3 regions of the Enterobacter sp. WI-ESBL-E8 genome follow, and region 3 is predicted to be linked to each of the others. Evidence: predicted binding sites of a transcription regulator. Region 3 holds the regulator's gene; each other region holds the start of a gene.
What was found. The regulator PurR, encoded in region 3, represses purine synthesis genes. The targets are predictions, from matches to a motif close to CANGCAAACGTTTGCNTG.

Region 1 (4,213 bases), 1.6 Mb from region 3:
TGCAGCCGATCTGCAGCGACGGATTAATCTCGCGCCCCGCCTTCACCGCCAGGGCGCTCGCCACCAGCTCATAGTGCGCGGCCTGGAACATCACCGGCTCGCGGTCTTCGCCCGGCTCATACTTCAGCCCGGAATTGGTAAACGGCGCAAAGTCTTCGTGGAAGTTGGCCTGGTTGTTGATCTCGTTGAAGGTCATCCAGTACTTCACTTTATGCTGGTAGCGCTGGAAAACGACGTGTGCGAAGCGAACAAAGAAGTCGATCAGCTTGCGGTTGCGCCATCCGCCGTACTCCGTGACCAGATGGAAAGGCATTTCGAAGTGAGAGAGCGTGATAACCGGCTCGATGCCGTATTTCAGGCATTCGTCGAACAGATCGTCATAGAACTTCAGACCCGCCTCGTTAGGCTCCCGCTCGTCCCCTTTGGGGAAAATACGCGTCCAGGCAATAGAGGTACGGAAGCATTTGAACCCCATCTCGGCAAAGAGCCTGATGTCTTCCTTATAGCGATGGTAGAAATCGATGGCTTCGTGGTTCGGGTAGTTTTTCCCGGGCAGCACGCCGTTGGTGATTTCACGCGGTACGCCGTGCGCGCCGGCGGTCATGACGTCGGCGACGCTCACCCCTTTGCCGCCCTCTTTCCAGCCGCCTTCCAGCTGATGCGCGGCAACCGCGCCGCCCCATAGAAAACCTGCTTTAAATCCTGACATACTCTTTCCCTCATTCGATGTTGCGGATTGCTGACGGATACTGCTGTCTGAAGTGGTAAACCGCGCCAATTAACCCGGCGCGGTTGCCGTGGCTGACAACATCGGCGATATCCGCGATGCCAAACCACGCGAGATGGGTGCGGAGCAAATCCATAAAACCGGGCCGCTCCGCAATTCCGCCGCCAATGAAAATGGTCTGCGGATCGAAAACATTCGCCAGGTTATAAAGACCTATCGCAATGCCGTTAAGAAAATCATCCACCAGGCGACGGCACGCGGCGTCGCCTGCGTCATAACCGTCAAAAATGGCTTCTCCGGTCACGTCATCCAGCGCCAGCCCGTGACAATCGGCGTAACGCTTGCGCAGGGTGCGTAACGTGCAGTTTTCATTCATGGAGTGGCGGGCAACGCGTCTTGAGTCCGCCCTTTCCGTGAGCATGTAGCCGAATTCCCCGGCGCGAAAACGCGCCCCGTGAACCAGCTTGCCGTTGCAGAAAATCGCCCCGCCGATCCCGGTGCCGATAGTCAGCACCAGAAAGTTGTCGATATCCGTCGCCTTGCCCTGCCAGCGCTCCGCCAGCAGCACGCAGTTAGCGTCATTCTCGACAGTGACCGGTAATCCCGTCTGCGCCTCAAGCCAGGCTTTCATCGCGAATTGATCGAAGCGGCGAATCGCCCCGCCCATCTCGATAAACCCGGTATGCGGATTCACATACCCCGGCGCGCTGACGGCGATCCCCGCAAGCCCGGGATGCGCCGCCACCCAGTTCAGCATCTGCGAAAGGATGGCCTCGCCGTCGCTGTTCTTAATGGCGGCCTTATCCCTCTGCAGCAGCGCTCCCTGCCCCGTCGCGATACCCATTTTTAATGCAGTGCCACCAATATCAAATGCGGCGATGTTCATGCCTTCATCCCTCCTGAATGAAACTGAAACCGGTTTCAGTTTATGATGTTCATTCCGCAAACCGCTTGCAAGCAGATCGCCGAAACCGGTTTCATTTTCGTGAACGGAATCAAGTTTGCGCGCCGTCCGGGACGCAACTGAAAAAAAAATCCTCTCGCCGAGAATAGGCTCGCAAACGTTTGCCTGGACTGTTAGAATTGCGCCGATTTTTCTTACTAGCTATGCAATCGCGTGGGGACTTGAGCCGTGACCAACAAAACTTCTCTCAGCTACAAAGATGCCGGTGTTGATATTGACGCAGGTAATGCGCTGGTTGACCGAATCAAAGGTGTGGTGAAAAAAACCCGCCGCCCGGAAGTGATGGGTGGTCTGGGTGGATTCGGCGCACTGTGCGCGCTGCCGCAAAAATATCGTGAACCTGTTCTGGTCTCGGGTACTGACGGTGTAGGCACAAAGCTGCGCCTGGCGATGGATTTAAAACGTCACGACACGATCGGTATCGATCTGGTCGCGATGTGCGTAAACGACCTGGTGGTTCAGGGTGCAGAGCCGCTGTTCTTCCTCGACTATTACGCGACCGGCAAACTGGACGTGGATACCGCAGCCAGCGTGATTAACGGCATCGCCGAAGGCTGCCTGCAGTCAGGCTGTGCGCTGGTCGGCGGCGAAACCGCGGAAATGCCGGGCATGTACCACGGTGAAGATTATGACGTCGCAGGCTTCTGCGTCGGCGTGGTAGAAAAATCAGAAATTATCGACGGCAGCAAAGTGGCCGATGGCGACGTGCTGATCGCCCTGGCCTCCAGCGGCCCGCACTCTAACGGCTACTCTCTGGTGCGTAAAATCCTTGAGGTGAGCGGCTGCGACCCACTGACCACCGAGCTTGAAGGTAAACCGCTGGCCGACCATCTGCTGGCGCCGACACGCATCTACGTGAAAAACGTGCTTGAGCTTATCGAGAACGTCGACGTTCACGCTATCGCTCACCTGACCGGCGGCGGCTTCTGGGAAAACATTCCGCGCGTGCTGCCGGATAACACGCAGGCGGTGATCGACGAATCGTCATGGCAGTGGCCAGCCGTCTTCAACTGGCTGCAGACCGCAGGCAACGTGAGCTCTCACGAAATGTATCGCACCTTTAACTGCGGCGTAGGTATGGTTATCGCCCTGCCGGCAAGCGAAGCGGATAAAGCGGTTAAGCTGCTGACAGAGAAAGGTGAAAACGCGTGGAAAATCGGTACGATTAAAGCTTCCGATTCCGAACAGCGTGTGGTCATTGAATGAAAAACATCGTGGTGCTCATTTCCGGCAACGGAAGCAATTTGCAGGCGATAATTGACGCCTGCAAACAGAAGAAAATCAACGGCACCATTCGGGCAGTATTCAGCAACAAGGCCGATGCGTTCGGCCTTGAGCGCGCGCGGGAAGCGAATATTCCCGCGCACGCGCTGGAAGCCAGCCAGTTTGCCGGTCGCGAAGCCTTTGACCGCGAGCTGGTTCAGGAGATTGATGCCTACGCCCCTGACGTCGTGGTGCTGGCAGGGTATATGCGTATTCTGAGCCCGGCTTTTGTCGCGCATTACGCAGGCCGTCTGCTGAATATTCACCCTTCGCTTCTGCCGAAATATCCCGGCCTGCATACCCATCGTCAGGTTCTGGAAAACGGCGATGAAGAGCATGGCACCTCCGTGCATTTCGTTACCGACGAGCTGGATGGCGGTCCGGTGATCCTGCAGGCGAAAGTCCCGGTCTTTGACGGCGACAGCGAAGAAGAGGTGACCGAACGCGTGCAGAGCCAGGAGCATGCCATTTACCCCCTGGTGGTCAGTTGGTTTGTTGACGGGCGTCTGGCAATGCGCGACGGCGCAGCCTGGCTGGATGGCGTTAAGTTACCCCCGCAGGGTTATGCGGCGGAAGAGTAGTTGGATATGTCGGGTAGCGCTGCCGCGCTTACCCGACCTGTGCATTGCATTACCCGATATTCCCTTCTCCAACCTTCTAAAATCCCCAACAAAAAAAATAACTGTCATACTTTTCTGGCACTGTTGGACATATCGTGGAAATGCTCGCCATAATAAGGACGAGACGGATTTACCACGTCCTGTGATTGAACTGGAGTGTGAGCTGTAATGGGTCAGGAAAAGTTATATATCGAGAAAGAGCTAAGCTGGTTAGCATTCAACGAACGTGTACTCCAGGAAGCGGCTGACAAAAGTAACCCGCTGATCGAGCGCATGCGTTTTTTGGGCATTTATTCCAACAACCTGGATGAGTTCTATAAGGTTCGCTTTGCCGAGCTGAAAAGGCGCATCATCATTAGCGAAGAACAGGGCTTAAACTCTCACTCGCGTCATCTGCTGGGCAAAATCCAGTCTCGCGTGCTGAAAGCCGATCAGGAATTTGACGGCCTGTATAACGAACTCCTGCTGGAAATGGCGCGTAATCAAATCTTCCTGATTAACGAACGCCAGCTTTCCGTTAACCAGCAAAACTGGCTGCGCCACTACTTCAAACACTATCTGCGCCAGCACATTACCCCGATTCTGATCAACCGCGAAACCGATCTGGTGCAGTTCCTGAAAGATGACTACACCTACCTG
Region 2 (4,213 bases), 1.4 Mb from region 3:
CTTACTGATTCAGGGCAGACTGTGCAGGATTTTGCGGGGAGTTGCAAGTGAGGGCATACGCCCTCACCTGCCGGAGCATCAACCTTCGTTGTGCATCTCTAAACTTTCGAGATCGTTTTGCAGCTGAACGGCTTTGGCATCGTCGTTGCGCAGCGAATCCAGATAGTCGAGATACTGCTGGTCAACGTCTTTGGTCACGTAAATACCGTTAAACACAGAGCATTCGAACTGCTGAATATCCGGGTTCTCGGCGCGCACCGCGTCGATGAGATCGTTCAGATCCTGGAAAATCAGGCCGTCGGCACCGATGATCTGGCGAATTTCGTCCACTTCACGGCCGTGTGCGATCAGCTCGTTGGCGGTTGGCATATCAATACCGTACACGTTCGGGAAGCGAATCTCCGGGGCCGCAGAGGCCAGGTAGACTTTCTTCGCACCCGCTTCGCGCGCCATCTCAATGATTTGCTCAGAGGTGGTGCCGCGAACGATGGAATCATCCACCAGCAGAACGTTCTTGTCGCGGAACTCGGCGCGGTTGGCGTTCAGTTTGCGGCGCACGGACTTACGACGCAGCTGCTGGCCCGGCATGATAAAGGTACGGCCAACGTAGCGGTTCTTCACGAAGCCCTGACGGTATGGCTTATCCAGAATGCGGGCGATTTCCAGCGCGATATCGCAGGAGGTTTCCGGGATAGGAATGACGACGTCGATGTCAAGATCGTCCCACTCGCGGGCAATCTTCTCGCCCAGCTTGGTGCCCATGTTCACGCGCGCGCTGTAGACGGAAATCTTGTCGATGAAGGAATCCGGGCGGGCAAAGTAAACGTATTCAAACAGGCACGGGTTGCTGACCGGGTTATCGGCACACTGGCGGGTAAACAGCTGGCCCTTCTCGGTGATATAGACCGCTTCGCCCGGCGCAACGTCACGCAGGAACTCAAAGCCCAGGGTATCCAGCGCCACGCTTTCAGAGGCAACCATATATTCGGTACGACCATCGCCGAGGTCGCGCTTGCCGAGCACCAGCGGACGAATGCCGTTTGGATCGCGGAAGGCCACCATGCCATGACCGATGATCATCGCGACGCAGGCGTACGCTCCGCGGATCTGGCGGTTTGTCGCTGCGACAGCAGCAAAGACGTTGTCGGCTTCCAGCGGGTAGTGACGGAAGTTATCCAGCTCGCTGGCAAACACGTTGAGCAGGATTTCAGAATCAGAGGTGGTGTTAATGTGGCGACGTTTCTCTTCGAACAGCTTTTTACGCAGCTCGTGCGCGTTGGTCAGGTTGCCGTTATGAGCAAGCGTGATGCCGTACGGTGAGTTGACGTAGAAAGGCTGTGCCTCAGAAGCGCTGGAACTGCCAGCAGTAGGATAACGAACGTGACCGATACCCATATTACCTTGCAGACGCTGCATATGGCGGGCTTCAAACACATCGTTTACCAGGCCATTCGCCTTGCGTAAACGGAAGCAGTTGTTTGCATCAATGGTGATGATACCCGCAGCATCCTGCCCACGGTGCTGAAGCACCGATAACGCGTCATAAATCGACTGGTTTACCGGCATGAAACCGGCGATACCGACAATACCGCACATTCGTCTTTTCCTCGTTAAGCCACATCTCAGGGTTTATGCCCTGGGCAAAAAACTCGACGAGCTTTGCAGATAGTCAAAGAACCATCTGATGATGAAGCTGAACTCTGGAATGAGCTGCGATTTTTGCCAGTCTTCGCTTTTGGAGAACCCGGTGAAGGTATCCAGGAAGAACAGGATCGCGGCCACAATCAGCACGCCTCGTAATGCCCCGAAACAGATCCCGAGCACCCTGTCCGTTCCTGACAGACCGGTTTTCTCGACCAGCTGACCTATCACGTAATTCACGATAGCGCCGACAATCAGCGTCGCGATAAACAGCACCGCGATGGCGATTCCATTTCGGACCAGTTCATCTTCAAAGCCCGTGAACCAGACAGACAGGTAAGTGTAGTAATGACTGGCGACAAAGAAAGCACAACCCCATGTCACCAGCGATAACGCTTCACGAACAAAGCCACGGATCAGGCTAACCAGACAGGAAAAACCAATCACCGCAATGATGGCGTAATCAATCCAGACCATATGTGTCCCACGATTTAACGCCCTGTCATCCAGTTCGGGGCGAATTCTAACAGAAAAAGAAAACGTTTGCGTAGGGATTTCCTTCCCCCGCGTAAATAAAAAAGGCGCTGAAAAAATGTTCAACGCCGTGGCTTATTACGTCTCTTTGGACGTCTGCCGTTCCCCCTCACCCCAGCCCTCTCCCTCAAGGGAGAGGGAGCAAACTATCCCCTCGCCCCTCTGGGGAGAGGGTTAGGGTGAGGGGCAAGATTTTATCAGTTCGCGCTGTAGCTCATCACTACGCCGCTCAGGCCGGAGATCTGCTTCAGCTCGCCGAGCGAACCTTTCAGCTTGTCCTTAGACGCTTCTGGCCCCACGAGAATACGGGTAATTTTACCCTGCACCGGCGTGGTTGGTGAAGTGTAAACACGATATCCCGCACTGCGCAGTTTACCCACCACCTCATTGACTTTATCGGCATTTTTCAACGCGCCCAGCTGTACAACGTAGGCTTTACCCGTTGGGGCAGCGGCCTCTTGCTGAGCCGGTTTCGCTGGCGGAGGCGTCTCTGACGCCGCGGCAAGCTGTTCTGCCGTTTTATCACGCTGCGGTTTCGGCTGCGGTTTGTCGACCGGCTTCGGTTTTTCAACAGGCTTAGGCTGCTCTACCGGCACAGGATCGATGTCGCTGTTGCTCGCTGCCGCCAGGCGAGACGGATCGAGCGACGGCGCTGCAGCATCGCCCGCACGCACCTCTTCCGCCGCACCTTCCGGTGGCTGAGCAGGAAGCGCCTGCGTCGCCGCCGGCAGCATATCCGGCTCATCGCGGTCGCCCGGTTTAGGGACCAGCGGAATAGCGGCAAACTCATCCTGATAATGCTTTTTCTGCCCGTCGAGCAGACCCGGGAGAATAATCACCCCGAGCGCGACCAGCACAATGGTTCCTGTTAAACGGTTCTGAAACTTACTCGCCACCGGTTCTCCCCGCGTCCATCACTTCCATGACATGTGCCACCGTGTGGAATGAACCACACACCAGCACGGTATCTTCTGGTTTAGCATCCGCCATCGCGGCATGCCAGGCCTGCGCCACGCTACTGTAGATTGCGCCTTTGCCGAGATGTTCCATCAGCTGCTCAGCCGTCGCGCCGCGCGGCCCCTCCAGAGGAGCACAATACCAGCTATCGACCACACTCTCCATGCAGGCCAGCGTCCCGCCGATATCTTTATCATGAAGCATACCGATAACCGCCAGCACTCGCCCGGTTTTTGGTAACGATTTGAGACGTTCCGCGAGATACGCCGCCGCATGGGGGTTGTGCGCCACGTCCAGTATCAAACGCGGTGACTCGCTGACAATCTGGAAGCGCCCGGGCAGAATCGCGTTCTGTATGCCGTCGCGGATCGCCTGCTCGCTGATCGCAAGGCCGCTCGCACGAAGTGCCGCCAGGGCAGTCGCCGCGTTAGGCTGTGGCACCTGCGGCAGCGGCAGGTTGTCCAGCGCGCCCTGTGCATCGCTAAAGCGCCAGGCGTTATCACGTACTTCATACTGCCAGTCAACGCCGCGGCGCAGCAGATGCGCGCCCTTCTCGTGTGCCACCTCAGCGATGGTGTGTGGCATATCCGGCTCGCCGACCACGGCAGGCTTATTGGCCCGGAAAATACCGGCCTTCTCGCGGCCAATGCTTTCCCGGTCCGGACCCAGCCAGTCGGTATGGTCCAGCGCGATGCTGGTGACCACCGCCACGTCCGCATCCACCATATTGGTCGCATCAAGACGACCGCCGAGGCCGACCTCAAGGATCACCACGTCCAGCTGCGCCTGCCTGAACAGCCACAGCGCCGACAGAGTACCGTATTCAAAATAGGTTAATGAGGTCTCACCGCGCGCGGCTTCAATTTCCGCGAACGACGCCGTATGCGCCGATTCCGGCAGTTCGCCGTTCTGCACGCGCACCCGCTCGGTGTAGCGTACCAGGTGTGGAGAGCTGTAAACGCCTACCCTGTAACCCGCAGCCATCAGCACGGATTCCAGGGTACGGCAGGTGGTACCTTTGCCGTTGGTGCCCGCGACGGTAAACACGAAAGGTGCCGGTTTGAGCACATCAAGACGCGCG
Region 3 (4,213 bases):
GGGTGCATTCAAAAATTTTGCAGGCAGAAAATGTGGTCAGATTATTCTCTTGAAGTGGTCGATGCTGTCGCGCGTAACGGCAGCTTTAGCGGTGCGGCGCAGGAGCTGCACCGCGTCCCTTCGGCTATCAGCTACACCGTGCGTCAGCTCGAAGAGTGGCTGGCGGTGCCGCTGTTTGAGCGGCGCCATCGCGACGTGGAATTAACGCCCGCAGGCGCGTGGTTTTTGAAGGAAGGGCGTTCTGTTATCAAAAAAATGCAGATCACCCGCGAACAGTGTCAGCAGATCGCCAACGGCTGGCGGGGACATCTATCCATCGCGGTGGATAACATCGTTAAGCCGGAACGCACCCGGCAAATGATCGTCGATTTCTATCGGCATTTTTCTGACGTGGAGCTGCGGGTCTCGCAGGAGGTGTTCAACGGCGTCTGGGATGCGCTGGCGGACGGCAGGGCAGAGATGGCGATTGGGGCCACGCAGGCGATCCCGGTCGGGGGACGTTACGCCTTTCGCGATATGGGCATGCTGAGCTGGAAGTGCGTGGTGGCACGCGATCATCCGCTGGCGGCAATGGAAGGGCCGTTGAGCGACGATACGCTACGCAACTGGCCTTCACTGGTGCTGGAGGATACCTCCCGTTCATTACCCAAGCGTATCACCTGGCTTCTGGATAACCAGCGGCGGGTGGTGGCCCCTGACTGGGAATCGTCGGCGACGTGCCTCAGCGCCGGGCTGTGCGTCGCGATGGTGCCCGTGCACTTTGCGCGCCCAAAAATCGATACCGGAGAATGGGTTGAACTGACGCTGGAGAATCCCTTCCCGGATGCGGCCTGCTGCCTCACCTGGCAGCAAAATGACGTCTCACCCGCCATGGACTGGCTTCTGGATTATCTGGGAGACAGCGAAACGCTCAACCGAGAGTGGTTACGGGAGCCAGCGTAGCTGGCCCCGTAGAGCGATTAACGACGGTAGTCGCGGAACGGACCATCCGCAACGGAACGGCGTTCGATAAGGCGCGGGTGAACTTCAATGGACTGCGACTCTTCGCGCTTGTTGACGATCCTGTCCATCAGCATATTGAAGGCCGTTTCGCCCAGCGAATCTTTCGGCTGGTGAATGGTGGTCAACGCTGGCGTAAAGTAGCGCGCGTTACGCACGTTATCATACCCGATCACGGAAATATCCTGCGGTACGCGCAGGCCCAGCTCATCGGCGGCGCAGAGCGCGCCCATCGCCATGATGTCGCCCCCGCAGAACACGGCGGTCGGACGATGCTGCTGGGAGACGATCTGCTGCATAGCGCGGTAGCCCGACTCCGGCTCAAAGTCGCCCTGCACGATCCAGTTTTCCGGCACGTTGATCAGCGCTTCTTCCATTGCTTTCATGAAGCCGGCCAGACGGCCCGCGCCGGTGTTGCGCTCCAGCGGACCCGGGATCACGCCAATCTCGCGGTGACCGCGTTCGATCAGGTAACGACCGGCCATATAGCCGCCTTCAAAGGCGTTATCGATAACGGAATCGGTGAAGTCCGCGCGCGCTTCGCCCCAGTCCATCACCACCATCGGAATATGGCGATACTCTTCGAGCATGGACAGCACGGACTCCGGATACTCGGAACACATCACCAGCAGGCCATCAACGCGCTTTTGCGCCATCATCGACAGGTAGGCGCGCTGTTTTTCAATGCTGTTCCACGCGTTGCCCAGAATCAGGGTATAGCCTTTCTGGAAGCAGTTTTTCTCAACCGCTTCAATGATCTCGGCAAAATAGGCCGCTTCACTGCTGGTGGCCAGCAATCCAATAGATTTGGTGTGATTAACCTTGAGGCTTCGCGCAACCGCACTTGGCGAATAGTGCAGCTCTTTGATCGCGGCCCAGACGGCATTGCGCGTCTCTTCCGCCACGAAGCGGGTTTTGTTAATAACATGTGATACGGTTGTAGTGGAAACGTTTGCGCGTTTTGCTACGTCTTTAATTGTTGCCATTAAATGTCACTCCAGACCATATCCTAAGCTCCTGAAAAACCTGAAGGTAAACGTTTGCCTTCTCTCACCCTTATTTCGCAATGTTAAGTTGCGGCACGCCGGGAAAACGACACGGGACGTCAGGAGGGGGTCAATGGCCGGTACGCTAATAAATTTAGCGTGGAATTTTGTCCTATCTTGATGAAAAGGGGAAGAGGTAAAGTGTTTATCAGTTTAAATCCAGGAAGATTTTTGACGTAAACTGTGCAAAAATGAGCAGGCTCACTTTTCGTGGGGGGATTAAAAGGAGAAAAATTGATGAGTTCCGATCTGAAGTTTTCGCTGTTCACCACCGTTATTGTGCTGGCTCTGATTGTCGCTGCCGGTCTGACGGCTGCGCTGCACTGATTTACGCGGAGGGAGAGCGTTCTCCCTCCCGATCGCCCCAATTGTTACTTCTCATGCAAAAATCTTTTGCCATTTTGTTAACTTCTCATTTTTTGTGATTGATGTCATGCTTTCGGCTTCTTTGTTCTGTGTCACCACATGACACGGCATCCGGAGTTGACGCATGAAAATCAATTTTCCCCTGCTGGCCCTGGCGATTGGCGCTTTTGGGATTGGCACCACTGAATTCTCCCCGATGGGGTTACTGCCTGTTATTGCCCGGGGCGTGGACGTCTCGATCCCTGCTGCAGGCATGTTAATCAGCGCCTACGCAATCGGCGTGATGGTAGGCGCGCCGCTGATGACGCTTCTCCTTTCGCACCGCGCGCGCCGCAATGCGCTGATTTTCCTGATGGCGATTTTCACCCTGGGCAACGTGCTTTCCGCCATTGCGCCGGACTACACCACGCTGATGCTGTCACGCATTCTGACCAGCCTTAACCACGGCGCGTTCTTTGGGCTGGGGTCGGTCGTGGCGGCAAGCGTGGTGCCAAAACACAAGCAGGCGAGCGCCGTGGCAACCATGTTTATGGGCCTGACGATTGCCAACATTGGCGGGGTGCCTGCGGCGACCTGGCTGGGTGAAGCGATCGGCTGGCGTATGTCCTTCCTGGCGACCGCCGGGCTAGGCGTGATTGCCATGGTGGCGCTGTTCTTCTCCTTGCCAAAAGGCAGCGCGGGGGAACGTCCTGACGTGCGCAGAGAGCTTTCGGTGCTGATGCGCCCGCAGGTGCTCTCCGCGCTGCTTACCACCGTCCTGGGGGCAGGGGCGATGTTCACCCTTTACACCTACATTTCGCCGGTGTTGCATGACATCACCCACGCGACGCCTCTCTTTGTTACCGCAATGCTGGTGCTGATTGGCGTGGGCTTCTCGATTGGCAACTATCTGGGTGGGAAATTTGCCGACCGTTCCGTGAGCGGGACGCTGAAGGGCTTCTTAACCCTGCTGATTGTCATCATGATCGCCATTCCGTGGCTGGCGCGTAATGAGTATGGGGCCGCCATTGCGATGGTCGTCTGGGGTGCCGCAACCTTTGCCGTGGTTCCACCGCTGCAGATGCGCGTGATGCGTGTCGCGCATGAAGCGCCGGGTCTCTCATCTTCGGTCAATATTGGTGCCTTCAACCTGGGCAATGCACTCGGTGCGGCGGCCGGTGGGGCCGTGATTTCAGGGGGGCTGGGGTACAGCTTTGTGCCGGTGATGGGGGCAATCATTGCCGCCCTCGGCCTGCTGCTGGTGATGATGTCGGGTCGTAAACAGCCGGAAGCAGCCTGCGCTGCTGAATAAACCAAAAACGCAGAAGGGCGAGCCCTTCTGCGTGTCTCTTACGCGGCGAAGTTCTTCGCCACAAAGTCCCAGTTAACCAGCGCCCAGAAGTGCTCCAGGTAGTTAGGACGCGCGTTACGGTAATCAATGTAGTAAGCGTGTTCCCAAACGTCTACGGTCATCAGCGGCTTAGCGCTGGTGGTCAGCGGGGTGCCCGCGTTAGACGTTGAAACGATAGCCAGTTTGCCATCAGCTTCTTTGACCAGCCACGTCCAGCCAGAGCCGAAGTTCTTGATCGCGGCATCGGTGAACTTCGCTTTGAAATCCGCGAAGCTGCCAAATGCGGCGTTGATGGCGGCAGCCAGTTCACCGGCAGGCTCACCACCGGCATTCGGTGCCAGGCAGTGCCAGTAGAAGGTGTGATTCCACACTTGAGCGGCGTTGTTAAATACGCCACCCTCTGAGCTGCGGACGATCTCTTCCAGCGTTTTGCCTTCGAAATCGGTGCCCTTGATCAGGTTGTTCAGGTTGG

Region 1: purM (phosphoribosylformylglycinamidine cyclo-ligase) is a predicted target of PurR. The motif match lies at 1,782-1,799, and genes of this name have one in related genera.
Region 2: cvpA (colicin V production protein) is a predicted target of PurR. The motif match lies at 2,174-2,191, and genes of this name have one in related genera.

Annotation. Positions count from the first base shown of each region.
Region 1 is NZ_JBRWXJ010000001.1:3,591,233-3,595,445, forward strand. Features, by position in the region: gene ACWHWP_RS16980 (6-phospho-beta-glucosidase) at 1-709, opposite strand, end outside; gene bglK (beta-glucoside kinase BglK) at 720-1,613, opposite strand; gene purM (phosphoribosylformylglycinamidine cyclo-ligase) at 1,860-2,897, shown strand; gene purN (phosphoribosylglycinamide formyltransferase) at 2,894-3,535, shown strand; gene ppk1 (polyphosphate kinase 1) at 3,743-4,213, shown strand, end outside.
Region 2 is NZ_JBRWXJ010000001.1:3,465,578-3,469,790, forward strand. Features, by position in the region: gene purF (amidophosphoribosyltransferase) at 79-1,596, opposite strand; gene cvpA (colicin V production protein) at 1,630-2,118, opposite strand; gene dedD (cell division protein DedD) at 2,373-3,071, opposite strand; gene folC (bifunctional tetrahydrofolate synthase/dihydrofolate synthase) at 3,061-4,213, opposite strand, start outside.
Region 3 is NZ_JBRWXJ010000001.1:2,035,921-2,040,133, forward strand. Features, by position in the region: gene punR (DNA-binding transcriptional activator PunR) at 31-942, shown strand; gene purR (HTH-type transcriptional repressor PurR) at 960-1,985, opposite strand; gene cydH (cytochrome bd-I oxidase subunit CydH) at 2,283-2,372, shown strand; gene ACWHWP_RS09745 (MFS transporter) at 2,536-3,702, shown strand; gene sodB (superoxide dismutase [Fe]) at 3,741-4,213, opposite strand, start outside.